2 regions of the Crassaminicella indica genome follow, and region 1 is predicted to be linked to the other one. Evidence: riboswitches for the same ligand, from Rfam matches in the RefSeq annotation. Region 1 holds a riboswitch; the other holds the start of a gene.

What was found. A riboswitch is a leader RNA that binds a small molecule or an ion and turns the genes downstream of it on or off. The one in region 1 is predicted to bind glycine.
Positions count from the first base shown of each region.
Region 2: linked by a shared signal. The riboswitch ahead of KVH43_RS03540 (alanine/glycine:cation symporter family protein) and the one ahead of KVH43_RS09885 (GrdX family protein) in region 1 are both predicted to bind glycine.

Region 1 is NZ_CP078093.1:2,096,392-2,106,550, reverse strand. Features, by position in the region: gene grdB (glycine reductase complex selenoprotein B) at 1-741, opposite strand, end outside; gene grdA (glycine/sarcosine/betaine reductase complex selenoprotein A) at 780-1,250, opposite strand; gene KVH43_RS09900 (glycine/sarcosine/betaine reductase component B subunit) at 1,296-2,582, opposite strand; gene trxA (thioredoxin TrxA) at 2,647-2,967, opposite strand; gene trxB (thioredoxin-disulfide reductase) at 2,988-3,929, opposite strand; gene KVH43_RS09885 (GrdX family protein) at 3,961-4,350, opposite strand; glycine riboswitch at 4,442-4,515, opposite strand; glycine riboswitch at 4,519-4,624, opposite strand; gene KVH43_RS09880 (DegV family protein) at 4,741-5,589, opposite strand; gene KVH43_RS09875 (Na/Pi cotransporter family protein) at 5,867-7,498, opposite strand; gene trmL (tRNA (uridine(34)/cytosine(34)/5-carboxymethylaminomethyluridine(34)-2'-O)-methyltransferase TrmL) at 7,616-8,086, opposite strand; gene KVH43_RS09865 (chemotaxis protein CheX) at 8,092-8,553, opposite strand; gene gcvPB (aminomethyl-transferring glycine dehydrogenase subunit GcvPB) at 8,953-10,159, opposite strand, start outside.
Region 2 is NZ_CP078093.1:740,584-750,742, forward strand. Features, by position in the region: gene KVH43_RS03505 (efflux RND transporter permease subunit) at 1-1,675, opposite strand, end outside; gene KVH43_RS03510 (efflux RND transporter periplasmic adaptor subunit) at 1,675-2,850, opposite strand; gene KVH43_RS03515 (TetR/AcrR family transcriptional regulator) at 2,882-3,439, opposite strand; gene KVH43_RS03520 (TerD family protein) at 3,597-4,151, opposite strand; gene KVH43_RS03525 (hypothetical protein) at 4,132-4,932, opposite strand; gene KVH43_RS03530 (toxic anion resistance protein) at 4,943-6,019, opposite strand; gene KVH43_RS03535 (hypothetical protein) at 6,045-6,578, opposite strand; glycine riboswitch at 6,807-6,884, shown strand; glycine riboswitch at 6,888-6,964, shown strand; gene KVH43_RS03540 (alanine/glycine:cation symporter family protein) at 7,078-8,448, shown strand; gene KVH43_RS03545 (DUF2156 domain-containing protein) at 8,597-9,517, shown strand; gene KVH43_RS03550 (GNAT family N-acetyltransferase) at 9,532-10,159, shown strand, end outside.

The DNA.
Region 1 (10,159 bases):
GATATGGTCTGGATTTCCTTTCGGTACAATCCCTCCAGAAGTAACTATTGCTAATTTTGCTTTTGATATATCTTTAATAGCTTTACCTGGTGTAACATGATCAAACTCAGGCATCGGATATTCTGTAACATAATCTTCACCATTAAGCTTTTTAATCAACATATCTACAGCTCTCTTTGAGCCTCTTTCTTCTCTAAATATATTTTTTCTTATTCCTCTCGGAATATATCCTTCAATACTAGGCGCTTTTACTTCTTCACCTTTTCCAAGTTTTAATGCAAGCTTTGCTAATGCTGGAATAGCTTTTCTCATTGTAGCAGCAGAATTTCCTGTTTCTATAATATAAATATCCTTTTTAAACATATCTGCTCCAGGATTTTCTGGATACATAGCTGTTACAACAGGAATATTTAGCTCTTCTTTTACAGCTTTACTAATCGTTCCACACGCTACACCGTATCTACCTGCATTAAAAGCTGGACCTGCAATAAACATATCCGGATGATACTTTTTCACCATATCAATAATAACAGCTTTTGCTTCTTCAATATTTTCATTAAAATAGGAGTCACCACAAATAACTGTAGCAACAATTTCGGCTTCATCCTTAAAAGCTGCTTTTAAAGCCATTCCAGGCCCTACAACTCCTTCTCTTACCTCAGGTTTTATATCTGCTTTTTCTTCTCCTCCAATACCTGCAAAGAATTGGTTTATATAATGAACAACTCTAATAGTGCTCATATTTCCCCCCCTCTCGTATTTTAAATGGGAAATTCTTTTTAATATTTACAGAATTGTTCTCTCATCGATCTCATTTCTTCGACAATTGCATCAACATCTAATACCATTTCCATCATACCAATTTGCTCTTCATACACCTCTGGATCTACAGCATCTTTAAATTCTGGCTCTACAGCATGGTATGTTCTAAGTCCTAACTGGACTCCCGCTAATGAACCTGCAAAAGTAGGGTCTCCATTTGTTACAGTTTCAGCAGCTAATCCTGCAGCTTCTGCTTCTGCTGCTCCAAAAATTACTATAATATTTTCTGCACCATACTTTTCTGTTAAATTTTTAACCCTATTTTGATTTTCTAGGTCCATTGCTCCTGCTGCCGTTCAGACAAAGCACTCTGTAGCAGAAAAAACTACTTCACAGCCTGTGCCTTTTAAACATTCTTCAATAGCAGGACCTGGTATCCCATCTCTGTCACCAATGATGATGACTTTCTTACCTTCAAATAAACCCATGGTTACCATCCTTTCCCTTTGTTTTTCATTTTAAAATAGTTCTTATTAAAAGCCTGTAGCAGATAACTTATTAAATCCTAATTCATTTGTTGCACCAGTAATCACTTGAAGTTCCACTTCAATACTTCCATCATGTCTTAAACTGCCATCAAATCCTCCAGCAATTTTATCAACATAATCTAGCATACCTATTATTTTCTTCATCGGTGGAAGAATAATGATTTCATTTGCATTTCCACCTGTTACTACAGCATCTGCTTTTGGATCTGCATCTGCAAGAGATTGAGATGCCCCATCACGACCTGCATATTCATCTGTTACAATTACAGTTTTTACACCTTCGTCTTCTATTTTCTTGCAATTCATAATAAGATCTGTGTCTGGATTTCCAAAGCCCTCTTGAGATACAATTACTCCCTCAAGACCTAAATATTTGCAAAGCTTAGCAGTCCAATTTGATGATCTTTCTTTATCTGCAAGATATACATTTTCATTTGTAATAATTACTCCTACAAAATTTATATCCTTACCATGTCTTTCATATAAGTCATGAATAATTGGATTATTTTGATGATGATAAGTTGTATTTTTATCACAAGCAGATACACAATTACCACTAAGTATTGCTCCATCCATTATCTCTGTTGGATAAAGAATTGTAGGAACAATTTTTTTTGCATCTACTCCATAAACATAAGTATCATGAAGCAACCCTTGTGTTTGAAGCATGTATACATATGCTACTTTTGGTAAATCAGGATACTCTTTGACACTCTCAAATAATGGTTTTGTTTCATAAACTTCTACTTCATCTGGTACCAATTCTCTACCAGCTTTACCAATAAAGCTAGCTACTTTTAATCCTGCCATTCTTACAGCAGCTTCATATTCATGTTGTTTTAAACCATCTATTGGTTCAATTACTAAACAAATATTGTTTAGCTTTGAAAATGGAGTATACTCGGCTCCAGGACCACTCATATCAATGATACCTTCCTGAAATCCAACAATTTTGCCGCAAGTAACAACTGCAGCTCCCTTTAATACATGCGTGCGGCCTGAACCTACAGTAGTAACTTTATTTATTACTCCAGGAAATATGCCACCTTGCCCTTCAACTTTTACTCTTGGCTCAATAACATCCTTTACAGGAGTTATTCTAGTTGCTTCCCCTGGCTTGGCAAGTTCTACCTGTGCGCTTTTGATATGATCATCTTCCATGATAATGTTGATGATTTCTTCCTTATTTACATATAATGTTCCATTTTCTACTTTGGTCATATCACCAAATTGAACATCGCTAATATTAATTTTCCCCAATTCTAGGCGCACATCATTCACCTCCCTTTATATTTTACCCACAACTGGTGACTTACTCACCAGCGTGAGTTGTAAACTATCCTACATGTTTTTGAAGCATAGCAAGAATATTAGCTTTTGTTGCAGCTTCCTTTGTCACTTCATCTACTTTTTCACCATCTTTGTATAATGCAATTGTTGGAAGTCCTAATACTCTTTGTGATATAGCAAGCCTTCTTGCTTTCATAGTATTTAATTTTGCAAATTTTACTCTTCCTTCATATTCAGCTGCAAGCTCTTCTATATCTGGCATTAATGCTTTGCATGGCTCACAGCCATCACTCCAATAATCCACAAGCACATATCCAGATGCCTCTAAAACTTCTTTTTGAAAAGTATTTTTATCAAGTGCTAACATATAAATTCCTCCCCCTATCTTTAATAATGATTTTCAATATATTTTTCTGCTGCAACAGCTGCAATTGCACCATCTGCTGTAGCAGTTACTACCTGCCTTAAGGATTTTACTCTAATATCTCCAGCAGCAAATACACCTGCTACACTTGTTCTCATGTCTGCATCTGTTATAACATATCCATCATCTGTTAATTCAATTTTTCCTTTATATACATCACTTTGAGGTTTATATCCTACAAACGGGAATATCCCAAATGTTCCATCATTTTCATCTGCATGATATTCTGTAATTTTACCTGTTTTTTTGTTCTTAAATACAATAGCTTCTACAATTCCATCTCCTTTTATTTCTTCTACTACTGTATCCCACATAAAATCTATTTTTTCATTTTTAAATGCTTTCTCTTGAATTGATTTTGCAGCTCTTAACTCATCTCTCCTATGTACAATCGTAACCTTTTTGGCAAATTTCGTTAGATACATAGCTTCTTCTAATGCAGAATCTCCTCCTCCTATTACAAATACTTCTAAACCTGTAAAAAAGTCTGCATCACAAGTTGCACAATAGGATACTCCTTTTCCTATTAATTCCTTTTCTCCTGGACAACCAATTTGTTTTGGTGTAGCACCACTTGCAATTATTACTGTCTTAGACTTATATACTTCCTTCTCTCCCTTTATTACCTTTACTTTTTCAGTAAAATCAACATCTATTACTGTATCCTTCTTTCTTTCTGCACCAAATTCCTCTGCCTGTTCTACCATCCTTGCAATAAGGCTTGGCCCTGTAGCATTTTGAATAGAACCTGGATAATTTGCTACTTCATTTGTCGTAACAATCTGACCTCCTGTTTTATCCTTTTCTAAAATCAATGTTTTCATTTTCGCTCTTGCTGCATATAGACCTGCTGCAAGTCCAGCAGGCCCTGCTCCTATTATGATTACGTCATATAGTTTTTCCATTTTAATCCTCCTTTTTAATTGTTTAAAATAATCAAAAAAATTGATCCATACTTTCTATTGCACTCTTTATAAGACAATAGTCAATAAGTTTAAAATCCTCTAATATTTTTTCTGTCCAAAGAGGTATTTTCTTCCCTTTTATAAACTTCTCTGCCGTCTGAATACTTTCTTCAATTATTTCAAGTGATTTAATATGAAGCTCATTTTTTTTCTTTGTCATAATGACTGATTTAAAAGGAGTCTCATTAGGCTTAACGCTTCCTGAGAGAGGGTGAGTAAGCAATCTATATCCCTCATGTATCTTGTTTCTCGTAATTATAAGAACATCAAGATATGTATAATCTTTTGAATAAATTATATCCATTTTTTCTTTATTTTCTTCAAAAACTTTCAAATTATTTGTAATTAGAACTTTTTTCATATTCATTCACTCCACTTTTTATACAGCTAGGAAAACGTTTTTTGTTCTTATGAAAATAGAGGCACATGACAAACTCATGTTTGCCATATGCCTCTGTCTTGAACCTGAGAGTTTCTTCTAATAGATAGAATTGCTCCTTCGGTGCTTTTAAAAAGCTTTCCAGAGTTCTGTCCAAATACGGTCCTTTTGCCTGAGAATTTCACAAAAAGATAGGCAATATCGTTTTGCTTGTCCCTTCGGCGACCCAATTAGGATTCTCTCCCGCATTTTTCAACCAGAATATTTTTATACATTTCAAACAATCATTAGAATTATCTATATATTCATTATAATACAAACAATATACCTTTACAACAATTTTTTGGCAACTTTTGTTATTTATTTCACATTTTATTCATCTCTCATGTAAAGAAGAGCCAATATTCCTGGACCAGTATAAGTCCCTATGGTACATCCTATTTCCGTAGTAATGATTTTTTTTGGCTCAAAAGTATCCATAATCTCTTTTTTAAGCTTTTCTAATCCGTCAATATTTGCCCCATGTGCTATACACACATATTCTGATCCATGCTTTAAACCTCTTTCTTTTGCAATTTGAATCATTTTAGGTATTACTTTTTTACTTCCTCTTACTTTATCAAAAAGTTCTACTTTTCCATTTTTTATAGTCAAAATAGGTTTTATATTTAATATTTTTCCAATAGTTGCCTTAGTATTACTAAGCCTTCCACCCTTTTTAAGGTAGTCAAGAGTTTCTACAGAAAAAATATGATCAGCTTTCTCTTTCATTTTTTCTACTCTTTCTATAATTTCTTTTTTGCTTTTACCTTCCTTTGCCATTTTTGCTGCTTCTACTGCAATCATTCCACAAGTATATGAAAGTGATAAAGTATCAATTACTGTTATATCATCAGACGCCAATTCCTTCTTTGCTATTAGTGATGATTGATGAGTTCCACTAACACCTGAAGATCCATTAATAACTATTACTTCATATCCATTTTCTAAAGCATTTTTCATTTCCTTCATAAAAATACTTGGAATGACTTGAGAAGTACTAGGCAATTCATCAGAAGCTTGAAGTTTATTAAAAAATTCTTCTGGGCTTAAATCCTCTCTATCTTTAAATTCATTATCTCCAAACCTTATTGTTAATGGTAAAACTGTAATATCATATTTATCGATAAGCTCCTTCGGAATATCAGATAAGCTTGTTGTTATAATTTTTATAGGCTTCAATCACATTCCCTCCTATCATGATAAGTTGATTTTATCTATATTATTTTATTATCTATACATTGTTTTTACAACTAAAAAAAACTAAACCTTCAAAAATCACTTTGTTCAAACAATGAAGGTTCTTAACATATTTTCCATGTAATTTCAGTAAGCTTTTTTACAAAAGTTATTATCTTTATATATTTATTTTTTTATGTTGATGATTATAAAAATATTATATTGATACGTAAAATAGAAAATAGACTCCCCATATATGAAGAAGTCTTATACTTAAATCTTAAAATTTATCAGATGCATCTATTACAGAAAAAGCAATTTTCGTAGCATGATCTCCTATTCTTTCAAGATTGCTAATAATATCTAAAAATATAATTCCTGCACCTGCTGAACATTCCTGTTTATTTAATCTTGCAATATGACTAGTCCTAAGTGATTTTTCCATATGATCAATTTCTCCTTCTCTTTCAACAACCTTTCTTGCCATATTCATATCTCCTGTTTTTAATGAAAGAATTGCTTGATCATATGATTTCATTACACGATTATGCATAAGCTTTAATTCTTCTATAGCCCCTTTGCTAAATACTAATTTACGTTCCGAAGCAAAAATGGCTAATTCAGCTAAATTATCAGCATGATCTCCTACCCGCTCAATATCATTAATCGTATTAAACAATCCATCCACAAGTTCATGTTGCTTCCCTGATAAATTAGTACTAGATAATTTAACTAGATATTCAGCAATTTCTCGTTCCATCGTATTTATAATTTTTTCCATTTTAAAGGTCTCATTTGCTAATTTCTCACTTTTCTCAAAAAAAGCTTTCATAGAGGTTCGATAGCTCTCTAAAACTAAATCACCCATATTAAGTATTTCCTTTATTACTTGTCCTATAGCAATAGATGGTGTTTCTAGCATCCTATCATCAAGATACTTACCACCTCTTTTTTCTCTCTTTTCAGAATCATTTATAGGGATCACTTTATTAGCAAGTTTTACCCATATTGTAGCAAAAGGTAGTAATAGTAATGTGTTTCCAATATTGAAAAGAGTATGTGCATTAGCCAATTGCCTTGCTGCATTTTCTGGTGAAAAATGCTTCACAATCGTAATAGTTATATCTTTAAAGAATATCATAAATAATAATGTACCAACTACATTAAAAGTAAAATGAATAAATGCTGCTCTTTTTGCTGTTCTATTCGCTCCAATACTTGATAACATAGCTGTTACACAAGTTCCAATATTGGTTCCAAATATAATGGGTAAAGAAGCTTCTATAGGTAAAAGTCCTTCACTCGCTAAAGCGATTAAAATACCTGTAGTCGCACTACTACTCTGCACTACTGCAGTAATCAAAAATCCTGTAAATATAGCCATCAATGAATCAGTAAATGTTGGATTTCCAAAGCTAAGTAGCATTTCTTTAAACCCTGCATATTCACGAAGTGGTTTTACCGCATCTTTCATAAAGTCCATACCAATAAATAAAATACCAAACCCTATAAAAATTTCTGCTACATTTTTTGTCTTTTTATTGTTGCTAAAAAGCCATATTCCAACACCTATTCCAACCACGACAGGAGCAATATAGCTTAATTTTAACGAGGCGATTTGAGCAGTTATAGTAGTTCCTATATTAGCACCCATAATAACTCCTGTAGCCTGAGTTAAATTCATAATTCCTGCGTTTACAAAACCTACAACCATAACGGTAGTTGCACTACTGCTTTGTATAATCATTGTAACCAATGCTCCAACAATTACTGCCATGATTCTATTATTTGTAAGGACTTCGATAATTTTTTTCATCTTATCTCCAGCAGACTTTTCCAGCCCATCACCCATAATAGTCATTCCATAAAGAAATAATCCTAGCCCTCCAATTAGTCCAAAGAAGATTTCCATTTATGCCCCTCCTATAATTATGTAATAAATGCACACCTTTTATATAATACACCATTTTTAATGCCTTTTGTTAATTTTATTAAATTTTCTTCATAAAAAAAAGCGCACATGCGCCCTTTACACTAAATTTACAAAACCTGTTTGTCTTAATGCTTCATATAATATGATATTAGCAGAATTTGATAAATTTAAAGATCTTGCTCTCTCATTTTTAACCATAGGAATTCTTATACAATTATCTTCATTTTTATTAAGTATTTCTTTTGGCAAACCAGCCGTTTCCTTTCCAAATACAATAAAGCATTCGTCTTCATACTTCATATCCGTATAGAAATTTTTTCCTTTTGTTGTTGCAAAAAAGAATTTCGCACCTTTATATTTAGCAAATAATTCATCAATATTGTCATAGATATGTAAATCCAACAAATCCCAGTAATCTAATCCAGCTCTCTTTAAATGCTTATCATCAATTGAAAATCCTAAAGGTTTTATTAAATGTAATCTACTTCCTGTTGCTGCACAAGTTCTCGCAATATTTCCTGTATTTGGTGGTATTTCTGGTTCAAACAATACTATATTTATAGACATATTATCTACTCCTTTATTGCAATATCTAATTCAATTATACCACAATCTGTATTCAATGGAACGGTAATTGTTTCCTTTGAGCTTGTAGATACAGATAATTTTTCTCCAATCAAAAGAGTAGGTGGTGTAATATCTATTGTAATACCTTTATTATAAAGTAGTGTGGCTGCGTTTCCCAAAATCATATTCCCAAGTTCTGAAATAGCACTTTTCGCAATGTCATCTAAATTGTTAACTGGCATACCGCCCATCATATTAGAAGCAATTTTTCTTGCCATATCTTCATTCATTCCTAAAATTGCTTGTCCTTTTAATTGACCAGTTAATCCTATAAAGATCATTACATCTGAACCGTCAAAAGAACCTTCTCTAGTAAACACTTTTCCCATCTCACATGGTATGTTTGCCATTTGATGTAAAATATCCTTACTGGCTTTTATAAAAGGATTTATCAACTCTACATTCATTGTAATACTCCTTTCTTATGCTAGAGTGTAAGGTTATTGCTGTTATTATATCATATTTATATGATTTTTTTATACATTTTTCACATATTTTAGATAATTTTCTCTATGTTTTTTATCTCCTATTGATTTCCATGTATGTTTTTTATTTTGTTTTTATCTAATATAATTTCTTGCTCCTATTGTATCCGTAGCAATTGGATCTGTTCCAGTAATAATAATAACATGAGTATCCACTGACTTTCCTATCTCTTCTCACACAATCACCTCAAATAAAATTTTTTATTCATAGTATGAGAAAATTATGTAATTCTTATACAATTTTGGAAAAATCGAACTTTTAGTTTCTGATCTTTTTTCAAAAAAAAAGACCCTTTTGAAAAGGATCATTCATAAATTTTATTAAACAGTAGATTTTTTAAGATAACTCCTCCAAGTTATTGCCCATTTATTTGGATCATCCATATATGATTCATCAACTCTATGACACGAGCTACAATATGGTGCATTTTTGAATTTTTCTGGTGTTTCATAAGCTTCTTTAAATATATATTCAAGAGTCGCAATATATTCATCTAAATCTTCTTTTGATGGGGTTTCGGTAGGCTCTAATGTCATTGGCTCTGGAACATAGTATGGATGGTGACTAGTCCAATAGTGCATACCAAAATCCATCATCCTTCTTTGTACATCTTCCGTCTTAATACCCGTATCTTTAGTTAATTTTTCTATTGTATATCTAACTTGCTCTATGCGTTGTTTTCCTCTAATGTATGGTGCATCTACACAATCTAACTCCATGAGCTTTTTAAATAAATAATTATTATTTAGCACTGCTATTTTAGCAACCTCATACAATCCCTCTGGACCCATGCTCATAATCCATGCATAAGCTTTCATCACAACAGGTGCTACACCATTAAATAATCTAACCTTCCCTACAGCATATGAATTATTTGTAATGTCATAATTTAAAAAATATTTTTCTCCATCAAAATCTATTAGTGGAGCTGGCATAAATTTTTCTAATTCTTTTGTTACTCCCATAGCTCCAGTTGCAGGTCCACCGCAACCATGAGGTGTTGAGAATGTTTTATGTAAGTTGAAAAAACACATATCAAAGCCTGCTTCTCTTGCTCTTGTGACACCAAGTAAGCCATTTGCATTTGCTTGATCATAGCAGCAAAGCCCTCCATTTTCATGTACAAGAGATGTAAATTCCTGTATCCTAGTATTATATACTCCAGTATCTTCTGGATTTGCAACAAAAAATGCTGCTGTTCTTTCAGATACGGCTGCTTTAAAAGCTTCAAAATCTGGATACCCATTTTCATCTGGATGAATATAAATAATTTTATATCCCATCAATGCTGGAGCTGCTGCATCTGATGGATGCGAATAAAGAGTTGTAATGATTTCATCTTTCTTATCTTCGCACCCATTAGCTTGATGATAAGCTCTCACTACGGATGCCATAGTCATAATAGCCTGACTTCCTCCACCCGGCTGGAATGTAAAACGATCCATACCAGAAATTTCTCGCATTAAAAGATCTGTTTTATACATAATTTCTAAAATACCTTGAACAGTACTTTCATGTTGAAGTGGG
Region 2 (10,159 bases), 1.4 Mb from region 1:
GAGGAAATAGTTGCACCCCTAAGCTTGGTATAATTGCAAGACTTGCAACAAATACAGCTAAAGCAATACCAATAATAAGCTTTGGTCTTTTTAATATAACCTTCAAGTTTTCCTTATATTTTTCTAAAACTTTTTTTGAAAATTTATCAATATCTATATATTTTTCAAGCTTTCTAAAGAATATATTTTTCTTTTTCGCATCTCCTTTTACTTTCAAGAAAGTGTACCCTAGTGCTGGTACCATCGTAAGAGATGTAATATATGAACTAAAGAGTGCGACAGAAACCAATATTGGCAAACTCTTTACGAATTTCCCAGCTACTCCCTGCATCATAGCTAATGGCAAGAAAGAAGCAATACTTGTCAGTGTAGATGTAAGAATAGCAATTTTTACCTCATTAGCACCTCTTATACAAGCTGTTTCTCTATCAAAGCCTCTTTCAAGATAAAGATACATACTATCATTTGCGACAATTCCATTTGCAACCAGCAAGCTTAATGAAATAATCAGTGAAGCAATAGATACTTGATGCAGCTGCATTCCGTTGAGCTTCATATATACAAAAACACTCATAATGATTAAAGGTATAGAGCTAGATACAACCAATGCACTTCTTGATCCCATAGCAATAAGTACGACTAAAACCACAAGAATAATCGCTGATATAAGATTACTCTCAAACAGTTTGATCGCATCATTTACATAATCTGCTTGATCTGTAAATATAGTAATATCCATTCCTTCATATAACTCTTCATTGAAATCATTTATTATAGCTCTCAATCTTTTTCCTATTTTAACCATGTTTTTTCCATCTTCATATTTTACACCTATTACAAGAGCTTTTTCATTATTAAAGGTATCAAACACCTCTTTTTTCTCTTCTGTTTTTACTACCTGTGCAACATCCTTTAGGGAAATCGGATTTCCGCTTTTAGATATCCCTATGACTGTATTTTTTAATTGTTCCATATTCTTATATTCACCAGATGTCTGTACTGGAACCTTTATATGTCCCATTTCTAAATTTCCACCTGGAATATTTACATTATGAGCTTTAATAAGCTTTACAATCGTACTCGGTGCAATCTTATATTGCTCTAGCTTTGCCATGTCTAGATTTATATGAATCTCTTCATTAATCTCTCCATCAATATCTACAGCCTTAACACCAGGATCCTCCTCTAATCGATCCTTTAAATTTTCTGCAACCTCTTTTAAATTCTTATAGCTGTACTGCTTACCTGTAAGAGTAAGCAACATTCCATATGTCTCTGTAAAATCCGTTTCAACCTCTGGCTCCCAAGCTTCCTTTGGTAAATCTTTTTTTACCTCATCTACATCATCCTTTAAATCTTCCCAAACTTTGTCAATTTTTTCATCACTTAAATCTACAAGCGTTACCTTTATAACACCTACACTATCTAATGCAAAGCTCTCAAGATTTTTTATCTCTGGAATTTCATTAATCTTTGTTTCTAATGGTTTGATAATTAACTTTTCAACATCCTCCGGACTTGCTCCTGGGTAAATACACTTCACCATACCTTTAGGAGCAACAACATTTGGATTTTCCTGTCTTTCCATATCTCCATAAATGAAAACCCCTGAAATGAATACAAAGAAACAAATCAACATGACGATACTTCTGTGATTTACACTCCATCTTACCATTATTTCATCGCCTCCACGTTGATTTTATCATTATCCTTTAATTTGAACTGTCCTTCTACAACAATCTTATCTCCTACTTTTAAACCTTCTTTTACTTCTAGCTTATCTCCAATAATTTCTCCTGGCGTAATTTTTTGCTTATGAACAGATCTATCTTTTTCTGAATAAACAAATACAACAGGTCCTTCTGGCATATTTAAAATAGCATCTATAGGAATCAGTAACGCTTTTTCCTCAGATAATGGAATAGTTACCTTTCCTACCATTCCCGGTTTTAATTCATGGTCTTTATTTTTAATAGTTACCTTTACAGGGAAAGTTCTCGTCTGTGTATCAGCTAATGCACTCACTTCGCTTACAGTTCCCTCAAATTCCTTTTCAATTCCATATACATAAACTACAGCCTTTTGCCCTTTTTTAATATTATTGATATTGCTGTCTGCAACACCAACTTCTATTTCTACCTCATCAAGCTGTCCTAATACTATAACAGGATACCCCTGAGCTGCTGTTTCTCCAACCTCTGCTATTTTTTTTAGAACAATCCCATCAATTGGACTTCTAAGACTTGTATCTTTTAGATTTGACTGAGCAGAATCCTTTGCAGCTTCTGCCTGCTCAAGCTCTATTCTTGTATATTCCTTCGCATCTAATGCTTCTTGATATTTGTTTTTAGCTTCTATATACTTTGCTTCAATCTCATCCATCTTAGCTGTTGGAACAGCACCTTCTTCGTAAAGATTTTTTATTCTTTCATAATTTTTTTCAACCAAATCTAAATAAGCCTTTGCTTGGTTTATTTTTGATGGAATTTGGCTATCCATCTTTAATTTTGAAGACTCCCATTTTGATTCTGCTGCTTGAACCTTAAGTTGATAATCATAGCTATCAAGCTGCATAATTATATCATCCTTCTTTACAAAATCTCCTTCATTTACAAAAATATTTTCAATAATTCCTCCTGGAATCTTATAAGCAAGCTTAATAGTCTTTGCTGGCTTTATATTTCCACTTAAAGATATTTGATCAACATAAGCTGCTTCCTTTATTTCCTGTAGCACTACAGGCTTTAATGACTGAGCCATAACAGTTTGATCTTTTTGAAAGCTACACCCTGTCAAAGCATACAGCATACATAAAATACATAAAAATAAAGCAATTCCTTTTCGTCTCATCATAGTTCCCCCTTCTTATTAGCTGTCTATATTATTTTTCATCTACTACAAGACCGTACAGGATAATATCTACCATATCCTGCAAAGCTTCTTTAAATGTCATATCATTTTTCATTAAAAAGCTTCTTTCTACTAGAGCCATCATTGATTCTATAATGATTTTCCTAAAAACAATAGGGTTTACTTTTCTTAATTTTCCACTCTTAATTCCCTCTTCGATCAATTCAACTTCAGGCTCCCATTCATTCAACCATTTTTCTACTTTCATCCACTGTTTTGGATAATACTGCTTCATTTCATAAAACTTACTCATATACATAAGCTTCGGATCATTTGGAAGAATCATAGCAATCGCCTTTAATTTTCCTAATGTATCTAAGCTTTCATCCTCCAAAATAGCTTTTTCTTTTTCTTTCATAGTGGAGAAAAAACGCTCTACAATCGCATCTATTAAGCTTTCCTTTGAACTAAAATTTTCATAAAGAGTTCTTTTACTGACTCCAAGTCTTTTTGCTAAATCGTTCATAGTAAATTTAATCCCTTTTTCTCCTGTTTCCTCAATCGCTGCATCAATTATTCGCATACGCATCCATACCACTTCTTTCCTTGTGTAATATGAAAACTATTTTAGTTTTTTTAGTACCAGTATGATTTTACCACTCGCTCATCCTCCTGTCAAACATGATTTTTTCTTTTATATTTGCTTTTTTCCAAAATTAAGATCACATTCCTTTAAAAATGTGATCTTAATAAAAATTTATACCATATAATCGTTTTAAGATACCTAATATATGCTTTTCATGTTCATATTTTACTGTGTTGAATTTCCATAAATCCTTATATTGATAAATATCACCTAATAAAAATGTTTCATAATATCCTATATCTAAATCTTCATTGATTTGAAACATTTCTATACCTGTTATTTTATCAAGCATTTTAAAAGTCAAAGGGATGCTTTTAAGCTTATCTATATTTTCATCCTTATACACAGAACACCCAAAGACAATTTTTTGAATATTTTTAGGAAGCTTATTTAGATCAATTTCAAATATCTTTTTATTTTCATCACCTTTATAATCTTCATAATACTTAATGCTTTTGTTTTGCATTGGCTGATTATAAAATATAATATGCTGCTTATTGACTCTTTGTTTTTCATCTATCATGAAAGCAAAAAAATCTATATCCAGCAAAGGATAAAAAGTATTTATAAACTCTAGCTCCATACTAAATACTCCTAATCCTTCATTCACTTTTCCTATAATAACTTTTTCACCTTTAATCAGTGATTTTGCCAATATTATCTCCGCCTTCAAAATCAAATTCTAAATTCAAAAACAAAATAGCATTTTCTTTTACAGCATAATTAATCCATCCATAAATGGGCAGATCACAACACTTATTAAAGCTTACAGTTCTTGTATTGATATTTATAACGTTCGTTATTTTTTCGCTATTTATAAAGCATATATGTCTTCTCATTTTTTCTGACAGTATATTTATGAAAAACATTTTTACTTCTTCAGAAGGTTTTCCATTCAGGTTTATAAAGTTTTTTATATATTTTTTTATAAGCTCTCTTCTTAATAATACTTTTTCTAAATCCTCTGTTTTATATGTAGCAATTTCCATATAAACTTCTTTTTTCATTTTACAAAATTGTACTTCAAAATCATCCTTTGTTTGCTCAACTATACTTTTAAAATTACCAGCAATAAGATATTTTTTTAACAAATCACTATTTTGATAAGCATAATAAAAATAATGTCCTAAATCTGTACAAACCCTGCTAATATTTTCAAAAATTTTCTTTGATGGTTCAGATACAGGTTCTATACTGAAATACCCATGAAAAAGTTGTTCAAAAGCATCAGCAACATAATATACATCAAATACAATATCATCTTCTAAATTTTTAGAATAAACCCTCATGATAGCTATTTTATCTATTTCTTTAAAAATATTATTGTAGTAAAATATATGACTTTTTAATTTAAAGTCCAAATTTTTTAATTTTGCAATGAGGCTTTTAATATGAAAATACTGCTCCATAAGCTTTAAACATTCATTTTTATCCATGTCCTCACCTTTACTGTTGACTTCTAAAACCTAATAATTTTTGCTTTTGTGTATCTTCAAGTGCTGTTAACTCTTTTTCTATCATTGCTCTCTTTTCTTTTCCTTCTTGATAAATCTTCATCGTTCCTTCAATAGTTTCAATTAGCTTTTGATGTGTTTGCTTTAGGGTATCCATGCTAATTATCCCTCTTTCACTTTCTCTTGCAATCTCTAATGTATTCATTTTAAGAAGCTCTGCATTTTGCTTTAGCATATTTTCTGTTGTATCTGAAACCTTCTTTTGAAGCTCTAATGCAGCTTTTTGCTTGTTTAAAGAAATAGACAAAGCGATTTGATTTTTCCAAATCGGAATAGTTGTCAAAATACTAGATTGAATCTTATTTGCCAATATTTTATTGTTGTTTTGCATAAGTCTTATTTGTGGAAGAGTCTGAATCGCGATTTCTCTACTCAATTTCAAATCATGAATTCTCTTTTCCATTTCATTTAATAATTGTGCAAAATCATTATATTTTTGAACATCTAACATGTCCTGAGTTTGCTGTGCTTTTTGCTCTAATTCTACAAATATAGTTTCTTTAAGCTCTTTGTATTTCAATTCTCCTGCTGCAATATACATATCTAGTAGCTGAAGATACTCTAAATTTTTATTGTATAAAGCATCTAACATATTTATATCTCTAATCAACTCTTTTCTAGCTGTATCCAGCGAAACAACAATCCTATCTACTGTTTGAGTAACCTCTTCTAACTGAGTCTTTGTACGATCAATACTTCTTTTTATTCTATTGAAAAAAGGGATTTTGCTAGTGATAGATTTCTTTTCCTGAAGTTTCTCAACATCTACTTTTTGAATAGTTGATAATAATAATGTCAAATCATTTCCAACATTGCCAGTATCCTTTGTTCTTACACCTTCTAATATTCCATCTGCAAATTTTGCAATACTTCCTTGAATTTCAGCCCCAAAAGAAGCTATGCTGTTTGTATTCCCTATATTTATCTCTTCTTTTATTTTTTCTAACCTCTCTAAATCCTTTTGATCAAGCTTAGATAAATCAACAGAAGTAAAATCTTTAGAACTCATTCCTCAACCGCTCCTTTCATATGCTTTAAAAATCTGATTCAATTAAATCTTGTATAGTTTTTAAATCTACATTCAAATCTAATTCCTGCTGTTCTTTTATATTTTTGATGGCTGAATATAATTTTTCATTTATCCTTTCTATAGTATCTAATAATTCTTCTCTCTGTTTTTTCAAAGCATCATCTTCATTAAAATGCTTTAATATAGCTTTTATCATTTTAATATATTTTAATAACAATAATTCTTTTACAGATATTATTCGCTCTATATTTTCAGCATAAAATTCTATTATAAAAGAATAGTATGCTACAAAGAAAAGTAAACTAATAAATATATTATGATCTTTTATATCATAAAGAGTCTTCTCTATTTCTTTTAAAGCTTCTTTCCCTTCCTCTAAAACTGTTTTTGTATGATCTTCTGTCTTTTCAACTCCTTGTTCCTTTACTGTGCTTGCTGCAGCTTTTTTTCTTTTAAATAAATTAAATATATTGATCACTTCCTTCTTCGTCATGATCGAATTGAAAAATTTTTCTATTTTATTTATTATATCAAACACCTTATAACTATCAAAGAATTACTTTTCATTGTGAAGTTTAGTTTTTTCAAAAGTTATCTGGAATGAACTGTTCTTTATATTTCATTTTGAAGTTGGATCCCTATATATATCTATTATTGAATTATTAGAATTTTGCAACTTTTCTATAATGTATTGTAATAATTTCCATTCAATGTTATCATCTTAGCAAGCAGTTTTAATGAATTTTTATCAAGTGAATACTTTCGGATGAAAATAATGGGAGAGAGATCTATTTGATCCACCGAAGAAGTAACTCTTTCAGGTAAATAGGACCATTATTGGACGAGCCTCTGGAGAGACTCTATATGGGCACCGAAGGAGCAAGCCTATTTTTGTAGGTGAAACTCTCAGGTAAAAGGACAGAGTAATTTGTTTTCTGGAGGCCAAATCATTTTCATTTGATTTGGCTTTTTTATAATCCATTATTTTAGGATTATAAAAAAAGCCTTCCTAATAATATATTAAGGAGGAAGGAAATATGGAAAAAATAACTGCAATTTTAAACTCAATTGATTCTTTTGTATGGGGACCACCCCTATTGATCCTATTAGTTGGTACAGGTATTTATCTAACTATCAGACTAGGACTTTTACAAGTATTAAAATTACCTTTAGCACTAAGGCTTTTATTTTCAAAGGATCACGATTCTTCTGCTGAGGGAGACGTATCTAGCTTTGCAGCACTTTGTACAGCACTTGCTGCAACTATTGGTACAGGTAATATTGTAGGAGTTGCAACTGCTATTAAAGCAGGAGGACCGGGTGCACTTTTTTGGATGTGGATAGCTGCATTTTTTGGTATGGCAACAAAATACTCTGAAGGACTTTTGGCAGTAAAATATAGGGTTGTAGATGAAAACGGTCAAATGTCAGGAGGCCCTATGTATTATATTGAAAAGGGTCTAGGAAATAAATTTCTTGCAAAAATGTTTGCTATATTCGGCATCGGCGTAGCATTCTTTGGTATTGGTACTTTTCCACAAGTAAATGCTATTGTAAATGCTGCAAAAATCACTCTTAATATGCCAATGATTGTTACATCGATTATCCTCACTATACTTGTAGCACTTGTAACATTAGGTGGTATTAAAAGCATTTCTAGAGTTGCTGAGCTTTTAGTTCCTTTTATGGCAGTATTTTATATCATCGGTTCAATTATAATTCTTGTTATGAATATAGATCTATTGCCAAGCACTATTTTACTAATTATAAAAAGCGCCTTTTCCCCTACTGCAGCCGCAGGAGGCTTTTTAGGAGCAACTGTTATGATGGCTATTCGAAACGGTGTTGCTCGAGGAGTTTTTTCTAATGAATCTGGTCTTGGTAGTGCACCAATTGCAGCAGCTGCTGCTAAAACAAAATCATGTGTTCGTCAAGGACTTATATCTATGACTGGTACATTCTTTGATACTATTATAGTATGTACCATGACAGGACTTGTATTAATATTAACAGGAGTTTGGCAAGGTGATTTGGAAGGAGCAGCCATGACCAATGCAGCATTCAGTAAAGCTGTACCTGGTATTGGTCAGCTTATTGTTACAATCGGACTTATGTTCTTTGCTTTTACTACTATATTAGGATGGAATTATTACGGAGAAAGATGTACAGAATATCTATTAGGTGTAAAGTGGATTAAGCCTTTTAAATACACTTATATATTATTGATCGCAATAGGAGCTTTCTTAAAATTAAATACAATTTGGATTTTAGCTGATATTGTAAATGGATTAATGGCAATTCCAAACCTTATTGGTTTGATTGGATTAAGCAACGTCATTATAACAGAAACAAAGCTCTATTTTCATCAGCTAGAAAATAAAAAACAATTGAGCAAAAAAACTGTTTAAAAAGAGCTGTGCATAACGCACAGTTCTTTCTTATTTCTTGACAAAAATATTAAGTATATTAAAATGTAAACGATTAAATACTATTCTTGATTAAACTAAAATATATTAGGGTATATGAAAAAAGATGAAAAAATTAAAGGAGATGCTTATGTTTAAAAATAATATTGCACTAAAGGATCGCGCTTTATTCGAAAAATATATCTATAGTTATCCTTATAAAGCTTCTGGATTAACTTTTACAAGTCTTTTTATGTGGAGACAGCTTAATGAATTCAAATATGAAATCATTAATGATTTTTTGTGTATTTCAGGAATCAATCATCTAAATATTAACCATAAAGAATATTTTGTTCTTCCTCCATTAACAATAGAAAAATACGACATTCATAAATTGTCCTTGACAATTGATACAATCAAAAATAGATTCGAAAGCTTTAACCACCCTTTTAATATGAAATTAATTCCAAAGTCAATGCTCGAAACTTTTCAACTAGCTAATCCTAAGTTGATCTTTACTCCTGATCGAGCGAATTTTGACTATGTATATTTAAAGGAAGATTTAATTACATTAAGGGGGCGAAAGCTACATTCTAAAAAAAATCATTTGAATTATTTTATGAAAAATATCCCACACAAGTATGTACCCTTAACAGATGCACTAATAGAAGATTGTCTCAGATTAAATATGCGCCTTGTTGAAGCTAAGACTTATAGCACATTAGAAGCTCATTTGATTGATTTAGAGCAAATGGCAGTTTATGAAGCACTCAAAAATATGAAAGCATTAGATGCTCGTGGTGGTGCAATTTTAATAAATGACAAGGTTGAAGCCTTTACTTTAGGTGCAAAGCTAGATGCAGAAACAATGGTTGTCCACATTGAAAAAGCCAATACAAATTATAGAGGCTTATATCAAGCTATCAATCAGCAATTTTGTAAAAATGCTTGTTTAGATGTAAAATATATAAATCGTGAAGAGGATATGGGTATTCCAAATTTAAGGAAGGCAAAAGAATCATATCGTCCTATAAAAATGATTGAAAAGTATGATGCAACCTTTCATAAATAGGTAGGAGGAAAAAAATGATTGCAAAATTATTAACAAAAAAAGATATCCCTGCTGCAAAAAAATTATGGGGATATGCTTTTGAAACAGATGAACCATTTTACAGCTGGTATTTTGAAGAGGTTTTTAGCCCTAAAAATGCTGTAGGTATTTTTAACAAAGGTCAGCTTATTAGTTATTTGCAATTGAACCCTTATACAATTTACCTTAATGGAGCATCCTTTGAAGCCTCTTATGTAGTAGGTGTTATTACTAGCCCTGAGTATAGAAACAAAGGACTAATGAAAATATTGCTCCCAAAAGCAATAGAAGAAATAAATAAAAGAAATCATAGCGTTTCTATCCTAATGCCCTTTGATACTACCTTTTATAGTCCTTATGGGTGGGAGCTATGTTATCGTCAATTAAAATATACTGTTCCTATTGATATAGTAGGTCATTTTGCTTCTGGAGAAAAGTATGGAAATTTCCATAAAATAGATATAAATAAAGACTTTGAAGCTTTAAACATTGTCTATGATTCCTTTTTAAAAAATTATCACGGATATGTAAAAAGAAATAGAAAAAATTGGGATTATATTTTAAAGGACCTTCAATACTATGGTGGATATGCTTGTCTTTTAAGAGATCAAAAAAACAATCCAA